Regions from separate parts of the Spirosoma endbachense genome, predicted to be linked through region 2. Evidence: riboswitches for the same ligand, from Rfam matches in the RefSeq annotation. Region 2 holds a riboswitch; the other holds the start of a gene.
The links. Region 2 has a riboswitch for S-adenosylmethionine ahead of metH (methionine synthase). Riboswitches for the same ligand answer to the same signal wherever they lie in the genome.
Positions count from the first base shown of each region.

Region 1: linked by a shared signal. The riboswitch ahead of GJR95_RS21095 (homoserine O-acetyltransferase family protein) and the one ahead of metH (methionine synthase) in region 2 are both predicted to bind S-adenosylmethionine.

Region 1 is NZ_CP045997.1:5,231,213-5,238,686, forward strand. Features, by position in the region: gene GJR95_RS21085 (esterase family protein) at 1-151, opposite strand, end outside; gene GJR95_RS21090 (GDSL-type esterase/lipase family protein) at 206-814, opposite strand; gene GJR95_RS21095 (homoserine O-acetyltransferase family protein) at 1,016-2,074, opposite strand; SAM riboswitch class I at 2,252-2,370, opposite strand; gene GJR95_RS21100 (DUF721 domain-containing protein) at 2,560-2,886, shown strand; gene GJR95_RS21105 (polysaccharide deacetylase family protein) at 2,967-3,770, opposite strand; gene GJR95_RS21110 (glycosyltransferase family 2 protein) at 3,707-4,720, opposite strand; gene GJR95_RS21115 (ion channel) at 4,882-5,868, shown strand; gene GJR95_RS21120 (S66 peptidase family protein) at 5,949-6,854, shown strand; gene GJR95_RS21125 (deiodinase-like protein) at 7,072-7,474, shown strand, end outside.
Region 2 is NZ_CP045997.1:3,857,434-3,864,907, forward strand. Features, by position in the region: gene GJR95_RS15560 (hypothetical protein) at 1-115, opposite strand, end outside; gene GJR95_RS15565 (GNAT family N-acetyltransferase) at 261-1,208, opposite strand; gene GJR95_RS15570 (Ppx/GppA phosphatase family protein) at 1,839-2,726, opposite strand; SAM riboswitch class I at 2,893-3,008, shown strand; gene metH (methionine synthase) at 3,167-6,898, shown strand; gene GJR95_RS15580 (hypothetical protein) at 6,895-7,134, opposite strand; gene GJR95_RS15585 (S8 family serine peptidase) at 7,198-7,474, opposite strand, start outside.

The sequences.
Region 1 (7,474 bases), 1.4 Mb from region 2:
GGGCATTTACAAGCCCCAGTTCTTCATACTCATAAAAACGACCTCGTCGGGTCGGAAAGACAAGTACACGAGCCCCCGAATGGCCGAAGACAAGCAACTCCATGTCACGATTCAGATTTGGACTGAACCATTTATGATACTCACGATGCATAAGGAAGGTGATAGATTGGGTGAAATTGCATCAGAGAGGGCAAATCAGGCTAACTTAGTAGGTAAACAAATTATTAAAAATCTGCGATTCCTGTAAGATCCGTTTCCATACCTGATAACCAGCCGGGTTAAGATGAAGTCCATCTCCTTCAAAAAAATCGCGACGTGGCCGACCATCGCTAGCCAATAAGGGCGAAGTCATGTCGATGGTTCGAAAAGCAGGGTTTTTAGCCACTTCGTCGGTAATGAGTTTGTTTGTCAGGCGAATATTATCGCCAATTCCCCAGCGTGCCGGACTAAGTTTGATCGTTAGAAAAAACAGCGGTACATCGGGTAGCTCCCGGCGCATTTTTTCGACAAGCGCGCAAAAAAACAGGTAAACTTCCTCAGGATGCCGACCGTCGCCCAGATCGTTGTCACCTGCGTAAAATACAATGGATTTAGGATTTGCCGGAACGACCAGCCGATCAAAAAACCAGGCACAGGCCGCCAATGTTGAACCGCCAAATCCTAAATTAAGCGTATCGAGTTGCGGAAAATCCTGAGCCAGCGTCGACCAAAGCCGAATCGATGAACTACCATAAAAAACAACCCGATCGGATGCGGGATGAGCTAACTTAATTTTGGCTTCGAGTTGCCGAACGTCGTCTTCGTACCAGACCATCTGGTTATTGTATGATTAAGGGTTGCCTAATGGCTTCTTACAACCCGCATGGGTAGATTACTGCACCAGAATGGGTTAACTCATAAGCTGACAAATGTGTTGTCTAATCTTTATGAACCCTTTAGGCATTATAGAATAATTTTTTTCAGTGATGCTACCCGCTCGTTGAAGAAAGCTTCATGCTAATGAAGGAATAATGCGTTACTTTTTTACTGTTTCGGCCATTTTGTTTGAATCAGATGCGGCTGAAGCCATCCATTTCCGGAGAATGCTGCCCAATGGCCGGAATTCGATCAGAAAGCCGTCGTGGCCATATAGGGAATCAATCTCTTCGTAGACGGCATTCGGAATATGCCGGGCCAAAAACTGCTGTTCGGCTGTTGGAAACAGCAAATCGGAACGAATACCAACTACCAGAGCGCGAGCTTTTATCTGGTTGAGTGCGTTCAGAATGCTACCTCGGTTTCGGCCGACATTGTGCGAATCCATTACTTTCGACAGTGTCCAGTACGTAAAGGCATTAAATCGATCGGCTATTTTTTCTCCCTGATAGCGTTGATAGCCAGCCGCTTTGTAGCCATCGAGTTGTTCATTGTTATCGAGAGCCTGCGTAAAGCCATATGTATCGTAGTTACGATAAGAAATCATGGCCATAGCCCGAGCGGCCCTCATCCCCGACATGCCTGCATCGTCGCGTTGTTCGATCCAGGTAGGGTCGGCTTCAATAGCCATACGCTGCGCTTCATTGAAGGCAATACACCAGGGCGATGCTACCGCGCTGACAGCAATCAGAACCAGATTTTCGATTAGATTCGGGCGCAGAATTGCCCATTCAACGGCTTGTTCTCCGCCAACAGATCCACCAATACAGGTATGAATTTTATCGATACCCAGCTCCTGCCGTAACAAGTCCAGCGCTTCAACCATATCGCGGATTGTAATTGTCGGGAAATCATGGTAGAAGGGTTTCCCTGTAGTTGTATTGACTGAGAGCGGCCCGGTCGAGCCATAACAGGAACCGAGAATATTGGCACAGACGATGAAGTCGGTATCGGGATTAAAATATTTGCCTGGCCCTACCATGCCATTCCACCAGTCGCCGGGGTCGGCATTACCAGTCAAAGCATGACAAATCCAGACAACGTTAGATCCATCGCTGTTCAATGTACCGCGTGTCGTGTAAGCTAACCGAAAACCCGGTAAGCTTTCTCCCGACTCAAGCGGGAACGAATATTTATAGTTAAAATAATGGATGTCCAATGGATAATGCGTTTTCTGCCCTAACGTTTTCAGGAATTATGGAGGCATAACTACGCTGAAAACCATAAACATATGGAACCGCACAAAACCACTCCCGGTTAGCGGTGCGATGAGGTGAGTGATGCTTAGTAGGCCTCGTAGGGCATACAGTGCCGTTTGTAGCGCATGTGAATAAACGATTTATAGTCCCTAACCGTCCGCTTTTGCGGTTGCTTTAGGCAGGAGTTAGCACCTTGCCATGTGGTAGGTTGCCAGCGATTCACAGAGCCTGATCTCTCCTCGCTTCTTTATAAATCAATTGACGTCGGTATGAAATGATTGACGTCTGGCAATTGACTTGATACCGCAAGTATACTAGCCAAAGCGCGCCAATCCAAACACAGACTCTATTTTCTGACCGTTGCCTTATTTTTTTTGACTTCGTTGTCGAGTAAGGTTTATTTAATCGGGCGGATATTTACTTTTGTGGCGAAGACACCCCCCCAATGAATCAATCCTACCGTTACAACCGTGAGAATGCTACCCGAGTAGCCGGAACTACAACTGTGAAGGATGCAATCGGGCAGTTGCTGAAAGCGTATCAACTTCAGACTCGCTTCAACGAAACGTACCTCGAAGCCTTTTGGGGACGTATGATGGGGCCAACGATTGCATCGCGAACAAACCGTCTCTACGTTAGGGACCGAAAATTACATATCGAGATCGCTTCGGCTCCCCTGCGTAACGAACTCGTCAATGCCAAGCAGAAACTAATTCAACTTGTTAATAAAGACATGGGTACCGATGTTATCGATGACGTGGTATTTATCTGAATAAGTTAGATTTTAAAACCGAAAAAGGCATTACTGGTCAGTAATGCCTTTTTCGGTTTTAAAAAATCCTGGCAGACTTCTTACGATAAGGAGCTGGCAAATTCGTGCATTGTGCTAAACTCGCCTTGTGGCTTTAAATAGCGAAGTAGTGCCTCAACCCGGTCAAGTAATTCCTCCCGGGAATGACGCCGAACATAAGCCGGGATCTTTTCATAGCCCGACAGGTCCGTAAACTCCCAGGGGTGAACGTATAAATTCAGAAAGCCATCAGCTCGAAGCGTTTGCCTGCATAGTTGTTTATAATAAGCAAACGGAAAGTTTTTTAGACTTAGCCAGAAAAGCGGCAACCGTAGGGTAGGCGTAACGGATGCCGGGATTTGCCAGACACCTGCTTCCCGGAATGGATGCCGTGGTTCGCCCCAGTGATTATAGCGACCAGGGAGCCAGGTCGGATGCAATGATGAATTATACTGATAGCCTGCCTGTTCAACATCGTTGGGGTCGACAAAACCCATGCGCGCGCGCCGGAAGCCGGTTACCGGACGATTAAGTAATTTCTCCAGCGTTAATCTGGATGTCAGTAAATCAGCAGGTTCGAAAGTCGTGTGGAAATAGCCGTGGGACGCAATTTCGTGCTTACCAGCTAGCTGACAGACTAATTCGGGTTCATGAAGGGCATAATTAGCCGTAGTGAAAAGCGTGGTACGAGCCTCAACTGCATCAAAGCGTTCGGCCAGCAAACGCAGACCCCGCGTTGAAACGGCCACTTGCTCACTCAGTGGAATGTTGTGACCGAACTCAACCGCAGTATCAAACTCCTCTACATCAACGGTGAATAATATTTGCCTCCCAGGGGGTGTTGCTCTTTGGTTGGGGCTTCCCATGTTGTAACGGTCTCCTCAATGTCGCTTGTGTCGCCGATGATATAAGCCGGGCGTTGTTTTACTTCCACAAACGTTTTCCCCAAATATACGCCGATGATCCCGATTATGATGAATTGAACACCACCGATGAGCAGCATCAACAGGACTAGCGTAGTCCAGCCAGAAACGGTCGCATTTGTAAAATACTTTTCGTAGAGGACTTCCGCCCCGAATAAACTGGCAAACATGAACATGCCGAAGCCGAGCAGAACAGACAAATACAAGGGCTTGGTAGAGAACGAGGTGATACCCATGGCAGCCAGATGCATCATCTTGCGAAATGAGTACTTAGAACGACCTGCGTAGCGAGCGGCTGGTTGATAGAGAATCCGGCATTGGCGGAAACCTACCCACGAAATCGCCCCGCGGAGGAACAGATCATTTTCCTTGAAAGCCTTCAGGGTGTCGATAACTTTGCGGTCGAGTAACCGGAAGTCAGCTGCACCATCTTCAATTTTAAGGCCTGAAATATTTCTCAGCAGGCTGTAAAACTTTTTTGACGTTGTACGCTTGAACCAGGATAATTTTGGATCGGGCTGCCGAACCGTATAAACGACCTCGAAGCCTTCGCGCCATTTACTGATCAGCGTAGGGATGAGTTCGGGAGGGTGCTGGAGGTCTGCATCGAGACAGATTATCGCCTGACCTCTGGCATTTTCATAACCAGCACGAAGGGCCATCTGATGACCAAAGTTGCGGGAAAAAGAAAGAAACCGTACTACAGGATACTCTTTGCTTAACTGCCGAAGCACAAAGCGAGTCTGGTCAGAACTGCCATCGTCAACGATCAGTATTTCATAAGATCGATACGGCTCCATAACGGCCATGAGCCGATGTACTAAAACGGGTAAGTTCTCTTCCTCGTTATAGGCTGGTACGACTATACTAATCATACCTTCAGATGATTTCATTGTATCTTCGTGGATTAAGAACCGTTACGGACGGTTTCTTTAAATTTTCTGCTAAAATAAGTATTAATACTTAATATTTTATCAATAGATGAATTAAAGTTGTTTTAAAAGTTGCCTTTACCGTCAAAAATTTACTAAAAGAGCACTTCTCTATAGACTATATGAATACTTTGCCAAAACAGAATTTACAGGGACGGAACAGTCAACTTGTTGAACAAGAGGAGCAAAGGCGTGATTTAGGGTTCGGAACAAAGCTCGGTGATACCTATTCTCGATTAATCAACAAAGATGGTAGTTTTAATATATTTCGTAAGAACGGAACATTTTGGGATCAACTAAATCTCTATAATCGGCTGATTACCATCAAATGGTTGCCTTTTTTAGGCTTAGTCTTGGTATTTTATCTCATTGCGAATGGCTTTTTTGCCGTAGTATATATGCTGGCTGGCGCTGAGAATCTTCAGAGTACCTCGGACCAATCATTTTATGGACCTTTCTGGAAAGCTTTTTTCTTTAGTTCTCAAACGCTTACAACTGTAGGATACGGACATATTGCCCCTACTAGCTTTCTGACTAGTATTATAGCCGCTTTCGAGTCAATGATGGGATTACTGTCGTTTGCTTTGGTAACCGGACTCCTGTACGGCCGGTTTTCGCGACCATCTGCTCATATTAAATTTTCCCAACGGTCAGTGTTTGCGCCTTATCTGGATGTAAATGCCTGGATGTTCCGGATCATTAATGCACGGTCACACCAGTTGATCGATGTGCTGGTAGAAGTAACTATGTCGCGCATGGAAACTAAAGCGGATGGAACGAAGCACCGTAATTATTATTCCTTAAGTCTGGAGCGGAAGAAAGTAACGTTTTTTCCAACTAACTGGACCCTGGTCCACGCTATTACGAATAAAAGTCCATTACATGGCTGTACGCCCGAAGACCTTGCCGAATCTGATACTGAATTCTTAATTTTGCTCCAGGCAATGGACGATACATTCTCGCAGGTAGTTCATCGACGGTATTCGTATCGGTATGATGAAGTTCTTTGGGGACACAAATTTCGCCCCATGTTTGACAGTGGCCAAAGCGGTATTGTTAATCTCGATCTTGAGAAACTGGATGATACTGAAGAAGTTGAGCTTAACTAGTTCTCGGTTCAAGGTAGTTTAGTTGCTCATGATGTAATTAAAGGCAAGCCTACTGTGTGAACCATAAATTGTAAACCGAATTGATTTCTCCTCCATTTCTGCGCCCTGGCGATACGGTCGGAGTAGTAGCTCCTGCCAGTTGGTTTCCATATGAAGAGTTAGTTGATGGATTGCGTATCCTGCGCGACGACTGGAAACTAAATGTACTGGAAGGTGATAGCCTACACGCCATTGATGGCCCATTCGCCGGTTCCGATGACCTTCGGCGGGCGGATCTGCAACGCCTTTTTGATGATCCATCCGTAAAAGCAGTTTTTGCTGCTCGGGGGGGCTACGGATGCTACCGAATTGTAGACCAATTAGACCTGACCTGCTTACACGAGAGCCCCAAATGGCTCGTCGGCTTTAGCGATATAACCGTTTTGCTAAGCCTGTTCTACAAGCATGGAATTCAGAGCTTGCACGGGTTGATGCCCCGCCAATTTGGATACCCTGACCGCTCTCAATCGCTTGAATCGGTGAGGCAATGGCTATTTGGCGAGATACCAGCGCACTATGCTGTGCCTGCCCATTCGCTTAACCGGATAGGTGAGGCAAAGGGGTCGCTGGTTGGTGGCAATCTTACCATGCTTGTTAATTCGCTGGGTACGTCTACAGATATCGACTTTTCAGGATCGATTCTATTTATCGAGGATATAGACGAAACACTTTTCTCGCTCGATCGCATGATGACTCAACTTCGTCGGGGAGGTAGACTGGCGAAGTTAGCAGGTTTGGTAGTAGGCCAGTTTTCCGATATGCGCCTTAATCCATCGTTACCATTTGGCAAAGACGCGTTTTCAATAATTGCCGATTCGGTGTTCGAGTATAATTACCCAATTATTTTTGATTTTCCCGCTGGCCATGTAACGTACAATTTAGCTTTACCAATTGGGCGAACAGTCGTTATGAAAGTTGACTCAGAAAAAGGAGAGCTATTATTCTGAAATATTCCTGAATAGACCGGTTTTGGAGTAGTTTTTTAATATTATTTTAATAATAGAATAGATTAAAAATATATATTCATACATAAAATAACTTCTCCTATACAATTAAAAACGGCATCGGTTACGGCGAATGTAAATTTACTTATTGATTATTATTTTTTAGTAGCTGACTAGTAAATTTCACTTGCTGTAGTGGTGTAAAACTACTACCAGCGTTATGAACATGTGGCAAGTGAAAAACCTATACTGGGTGTCTGCTATAGCTATGCTTGTATTTGGTTGTGAGAATGCAAATAATGATAAAATACCGATAGATACCGACAAAATTGTCTTAATGACGTCAAAAGGTATTAAAAATAATTATAAAAATTTTGATAAAATTGGCTATAAAAAAGGAGATAAAATTCTGGATTTTACCTTATTTTCTCTCGATGGAATCCGTTTTAATTTTTCGGAAATATTAAAAATCAATAAACCTATTTTATTGATTTCAGGCAGTTATACATGTGATATTACCCGCCGTAATATGGTTGATATAAACTCAATAGCTGCCAAATATAAAAACTTTGTTGATGTATATTTTATCTACACCATTGATGCTCATCCTTCAGATACTGCGG
Region 2 (7,474 bases):
GGATAGGTAACCGGGCCCTATGACGGCCACGAATCACAACTTTTACCAATGACAGAAGCGATTTGACGAATTCGCTCAGAAATTGACTTACAGAAATAAAACCAGCTTCAAGCATGCGGTCGGCACCAGACGGGAGCCACTTTTTTCGACAAAATAACGAAAAAAATGCCAGATCAGAAGGCCATATACATGGAATCCAGGATTAACCAGCTCCTGATTAATGCCTGCCTGTTAATCCTGGGTTTTTATGGAGAAAGGGGCTACAGTGTTTTCTCAAAGATAAGCTTTGGTGAAGACTGAGCACCGAGATTTTGCTTGAACCGTATAAGGCTGGGTTTTGGCCGACGATCGGCATCAAGTGAGACACCCAGATCGAGCAACTGAATGCCCTGTTGCTGGCAATACGTAAACAGCCCATCGATAAGCATAACCATTGGGCTAAACGATTGATAATCGGGGGCTGATACGGGCAGGAAATTATAGAGAATATCCTGCCGTACGTGAACCGCAACTGTTAGGGCGGCAAGTTTAGTACCGTCCTTTACAGTGAATACATCGAATTGATTGGAGAAATCGGTTAACAAACGTGTTAACCGTTCGGCACTTAAGCTTGGCTTATACCCTTTTTGAAGCCATATATGCTGTAAAAAGGTTACTACTTCATCAATATTGGGAGTTGCCCAATGGGAAAATTGGAAGCCAGCCTCTCTACATTTTCGTAATCGTCGGCGTTCAGATCCATCAATGTTCGCTTCAAAGGAATTTTCGGAAATAGGCAAAAAGAAATTCTGATCTTTTTTTAGCACGCTGAACCCTTGGTTGACTAATGTATCAGTCAGGCGTTCCGCTTGTTCAGGTGCGTAGCAATGTGGATAATTGACCAGACGCAGCGTAGAGGCACCCGCGAAACGAGCCGTCGCTTGAAGCGATCGAAGCAACTCATCTAATATCGTATCTGGCAGATTTTCTGCAAATTCGACGGACCCAAATGGTGCCGCTCCGGGGCTAATAGCTTCCTCATTACCAACAAAAAAGGCGCACCGGGCTTCAGACCGGCCAGTACGTTGATTAAGTGCCGTGAGTAAATGAAACATGCCCTTCTGCTGTCTTAAGTGTTCGCTTTCATTAAAGAAAAAGCCGGGCTGGCAGAACTCGGGAATGTCGGCAGTTTGCGGGTTTTGCTGGCGAATAATAATGTAATCTGTCATAGGCTCTTATAGCCCAATTGAAGTCTAGTAGATAAAATAAAGACTAATGTAGATAAAATTATTGACCTGCTTTAGATTTCTATGGCTGTAATTAAATTTAATTGAAACGAAGGTGACAAATAAAGGTTGGTTATAAAGTGATATCAGGTTGTAGTAGTACCATATTACACTGTTTTAATGTTAAGAATAGTAAAAAAACAGATTGGACATTTTCTCAAAATCTCAAATTTTTGTAGTCTTAATGGTGTTTCTTATATAACAATAGCCGAAATATTGTAATAGATATTGGCTTTGGTTATACTATTGCGGCTATAGGTAGCAAAAAGAAAATAATTGACAACAAGAATACCCTTTATAATTGGGTGACTTCGTAACTAGAACAAAGTCGAAACCAGTATACATTTGTTTTGGGCTGTGTCGATACGCAATTCATTGGTGGTTATGCAGAAAAGATTGTCACCCTGGTGAATGTCCTCTATGTATAGCTGTCAACCAAAATATGTACCGATTACTATTCGTACAATAAATAGTATTCGGCCCACCGATTGTAAGAGAGAATATGTCAAATTGAAAATCCCGGCGATCTTATTTCGCCGGGATTTTTTGTTAATGAGTCTACGGGCAACTTGTTTAGAGAACGTGTTTTTTCTTCCCGAGCTGGGCGTATACTAGTTGAATAATACCGTCTTTCAGGCCCAGGTCTGGAACAATAATCTTATCGGCTCCAGCCCATCTCATGACGGAAATATAAATCCCGGCGGCCGGTACGATCACATCAGCACGGTCGGCATTAAGGCGGAGTTTGTTGATGCGGTCTTCCTGGTCAAACCCAGCGATGTAATCACGAATCCGTTCTATTTCGGTAAGGGTGGTTTCTAATTCTGAGGTTTTAGACGCCAGGTTGAATAATTTACTGATGTTACCTCCGGTGCCGACAGCGATAATTTCTTTAGATGAATCGATATTATCCTCAACCCAGTCTTCAATTTTTCGCCAGGCACCTTTGGTTTCTTTGCCTTCCAGTAGCCGCACCGAGCCGATTTTGAACGACTTGGAATTGATTTTCTGACGATTTTCATAAAGGTTCAGTTCGGTGCTGCCACCGCCAACATCGATATGAAGAAACTGCCGTTCATCGAGTGCCTGAACAACCACATTATTGATGAGTTCAGCTTCCTTGCTCCCATCGATAATATTAATCTTAATGCCTGTTGATGCTTCGATACGTTTAGCGACATCATGCCCATTGGAGGATTCACGCATGGCCGATGTCGCGCAGGCCATATAATCTTCCACTTCATGCAATTCCATCAGCAGTTTGTAAACCTGCATTAGTTTGGTGGTTCGGGCTTCACTTTCAGGAGTAAGCTCGCCAAAATTAAATACATCGTGCCCCAGCCGAAGCGGGAAACGTACGTATTCGACACGCTTGAAGCTAACAACGTTGTCGTTATGTAACACCGTTGAGATCTGCAGACGAGCTGCATTGGAACCGATATCGATGGCTGCTAGTTTCATCAACTATAGTTAGGTAGTGACCAATTCGCCGGAGCGGGGAATGAGCGAACCAGTGAACGGGATTAGTCACAAACTAGTCGCCTGTTCATTAATTCGCTCATTCAAAAATTCGCCCAAAAGTAAGCTATTTTTGGGACTATGGGTAGAATATGTATCTTTGCATAAGTGCTTATCAAGAAAGACGGAGGGATTGGACCCAACGATGTCTTGGCAACCAGCCGCTTACTATACAAGTAGGAAAAGGTGCCGCATTCCACCCCAATTTTTGGGGACAGATAAGTTAGCGTTTCTGCTTCCTTCCCCTGTTTTGATAAGCCCCGGTTTTTACGCTATACTATTTTAAGGCCGCCATTGGCGTGCCTTTAACTCTATAAATTTTGTATCAATTGGAACTGATTACAGACCTTCTGAAACAAAGAATTCTCGTTCTCGATGGTGCCATGGGAACGATGATCCAGCGGTATAACCTGACTGAAGCCGATTATCGGGGTGAGCGCTTTAAAGACTATCCACACGATGTAAAGGGAAATAATGATTTGCTGTCGATCACGCAGCCGCAGATCATTCAGGAAATCCATAAACAATATCTGGAAGCAGGGGCCGACATTATCGAAACCAATACGTTCAGCGGTACATCCATTGCTATGGCGGATTACCACATGGAAGAGCTGGCCTATGAACTGAACTATGAATCAGCCCGCATAGCTAAGGAAGTAACGGAGGAATTAACCAAGCAAAATCCTGATAAACCACGCTTTGTTGCGGGAGCAATGGGGCCGACAAACCGTACTGCTTCCCTTTCGCCCGATGTAAATAATCCGGCATATCGGGCTGTTACGTTCGATGAACTGGTGAATGCCTACTATGAGCAGGTAAGCGGTTTAGTGGAAGGGGGCGCCGACTTGCTGTTGGTCGAAACGATCTTTGATACACTGAATGCCAAGGCGGCTATGTTCGCCATTGATAAGTATTTCAATTTAAACCCGCAGCAGCCTGTTCGCCCAATCATGATCTCCGGCACCATTACAGATGCCAGTGGCCGGACATTATCAGGTCAGACAACCGAAGCTTTTTTATATTCAGTTTCCCATTTGCCCTTGCTAAGTGTAGGGCTCAACTGTGCATTGGGGGCCGAATTGATGCGGCCATACATTCAGACGCTCTCGAAAGAGGCACCGTTCTTTACGTCGGCCTATCCGAACGCGGGTTTGCCCAACGAATTTGGCGAATACGACGAAACGCCGGATATGATGGCATTGCAAATCGAAGATTTCATTAAAAGTAGTTTTGTCAATATTGTTGGTGGTTGCTGCGGCTCTACACCCGACCACATTCGGGCCATTGCCGACGTAGCGGCCAAATATCCGCCACGGCAACTCCCGCAACCTGAGCCCTATCAGAAGTTGAGCGGACTTGAACCGCTCAAAATTACAGAGCAAACGAATTTCCTGAACGTTGGTGAACGAACCAACGTGACAGGTTCCAAGAAATTTGCCCGGCTTATTAAGGAAGGTAATTACGACGAAGCACTGAGCATTGCACGTGGTCAGGTTGAAGGCGGAGCGCAGGTGATCGACATTAATATGGATGAAGGCATGTTGGATTCGGCGGAAGCCATGAAGACTTTCCTGAACCTGATTGCTGCCGAGCCTGATATTGCCCGTGTACCCATCATGGTCGACTCATCGAAATGGGAGGTCATTGAGGCAGGGCTGAAATGCGTTCAGGGAAAAGCCATCGTAAACTCTATTTCGCTCAAAGAAGGCGAAGAAGCGTTCATTGAACGGGCCCAGTTAGTGAAGCGATACGGGGCGGCTGCGGTTGTGATGGCATTCGATGAAACCGGCCAGGCCGATTCGTACGAGCGTCGTATCGAAATCTGCGAACGAGCTTATCGAATTCTGGTCGATAAAGTTCATTTCGCCCCGCAAGACATTATTTTCGACCCCAATATCCTGACTGTTGCAACGGGTATTGAGGAGCACAATAACTACGCTGTTGACTTTATCAATGCTACGCGCTGGATTAAGCAAAACCTGCCGCTAGCTAAAGTAAGTGGGGGCGTATCGAATATTTCGTTCAGTTTTCGAGGCAACGATGTTGTGCGTGAAGCCATGCACTCGGCCTTTCTGTACCATGCAATTCGGGCAGGTATGGATATGGGTATTGTCAATGCCGGGCAATTAGAGGTTTATGACAATATTCCAAAAGACCTGCTGGAACGTTGCGAAGATGTATTGTTAAACCGTAGAGACGATGCAACAGAACGGTTAGTTGATTTCGCCGAAACCGTAAAAGCAAAGGGGAAAGCGATCATACAGGACGAAAGCTGGCGGCTCGAACATGTTAATGAGCGGCTCAAACATGCGCTTGTAAAAGGTATCACAGACTATATCGATCAGGATGTAGAGGAAGCACGTCAGCTAGTCGAGCGCCCTTTGCATGTCATTGAAGGTCCGCTGATGGATGGTATGAACGTTGTTGGCGATCTGTTTGGCGCGGGAAAAATGTTTCTGCCACAGGTTGTAAAGTCGGCACGGGTCATGAAAAAGGCCGTGGCTTATCTGACCCCATTTATTGAAGCCGAAAAATCGGGAGAAGGCTCATCATCGGCCGGAAAAATCCTGCTGGCAACCGTCAAGGGCGATGTTCACGACATTGGCAAAAACATTGTTGGGGTCGTATTGGGCTGTAATAATTACGAGATCATTGACCTTGGCGTGATGGTCCCAACGCAGAAAATTCTGGATGCTGCCCGCGAACATAAGGTTGATATTATCGGTCTGAGCGGATTGATTACGCCCTCCTTAGACGAGATGGTCGGAGTTGCCAAGGAAATGGAGCGTCAGGGATTCACCCTGCCCTTGCTGATCGGTGGAGCCACAACGTCACGTATTCATACAGCAGTTAAAGTTGATCCGCATTATTCGGGTCCGGTCATTCACGTACTCGATGCCAGCCGGAGCGTTCCGGTTGCCGGGCGGCTTGTGAGTGAAACCGATGCTACTCGCGAGCTGATTTTTACTCAAATTAAAGCGGAATATGCCAAACTCCGCGATGACCATGCCAAGCGTCAGAAGGAGAAAAATTTGCTGGGAATCGAAAAGGCGCGCGCTAATCGCACCGTAATTGATTGGCAGAATTTCGAGCCGACCAAACCAACTTTTCTGGGCAATCGCTATTTCGATGATTATTCGATTGCAGAACTAGCCAATTACATCGACTGGACGCCTTTTTTCCAGACCTGGCAATTACACGGTAAATATCCGGCCATTTTCGACGATGCAGTCGTTGGGAAAGAAGCGCGTCAGCTGTTCGACGATGCGAATCAACTCTTGCAGGAAATCATCGACAATAAGCTGCTGAAAGCCAAAGCTGTGGTTGGATTCTATCCAGCTAACTCGGCCGATGATGACGTATTGTTACACGATTTTGAAGAGAACGTACGCGATGTTCCCTGCGAACGTCATGGCTCACATCGACACATCGAATATAAAATCAGCAAAGCCCAGTCGCAGACGGCAGTGAGTTCGGCAGGGGAGTTGATATATGATACCAAAACGGTGCTTCACTTCCTGCGTCAACAGAATCAGAAAGCGCCAGGATTGCCAAACTTCTGCCTGTCTGACTTCATTGCTCCTTTAGAAAGCGGTCGGGAAGATTATATTGGCGGGTTTGCCGTTACGGCGGGAATTGGTATCGAAGCGTTGATCGACAAGTTTGAGCGCGACCATGACGACTATAACAGCATCATGGTGAAGGCGATTGCCGATCGGCTGGCTGAAGCATTTGCTGAACGGATGCACGAACGCGTACGAACAGAATTCTGGCCGTATGCCGTTGGTGAAAAATTGAGTAATGAGCAATTGGTCAAGGAAGCTTATCAGGGTATCCGTCCTGCTCCAGGCTACCCGGCCTGTCCTGACCATACCGAAAAGGGTAAGCTGTTTGATCTGCTGGACGCCAACAAAATTGATATTGAACTAACCGAAAGCTATGCTATGTATCCAGCGTCTTCGGTGAGTGGTTTTTATTTCTCACACCCCGAATCAAGGTATTTTGCTGTCGGCAAAATCAATAAAGACCAGATTCTGGATTATGCGCAACGGAAGAATATGCCCGTAGAAGAGATTGAACGCTGGCTGGCTCCGGTGTTGAGCTATGATGCTTAAATCCGCTTTTCGATTACAGGCTGAGTGAGCGGAATTTTGTGAGTAATCTCAGGTTTCGCTGTCCACTCAGGTAGTTTTTGCAACAAGTCGGTAAGGGTATCTGGTGCGGCTTCGATTAAAAGCATTTTCCGGCTTGTATTTAAAACCTCAACCTGCGACTGTATACTCTGCAAATCGTTCACAGGCATAGTCGAAGGGCCTTCATAGCGAAGGATATAACGATTGGAAGTTTGCATGATATTGACTTGTTAGTCGTTGTCGTTGAGTATAACAATAACAACGACTAACAAGTTTGCGGTCTATGACTCAACAAATTGACCAAGGCCTTCAAACACGGTTCCGAAACCAAGCGATTTCGCTTTTGATGTAACGAATTTAATAATTTCTTCGGCTCGGTGCTGATCGCGGGGAAGCGCCAGTAAGTCAGGGCGAGTGGATAATAATCGGGCTGCAACACCCGTAGCAGTCGGACATGCCATTGATGTACCGCTCATTGGGGCTCGGTCACCCGCCAGGCCTGGCACGGTTGAAATGACTGCGACACCTGGGGCAATCAAATCAACGCTAGCCTCTGCC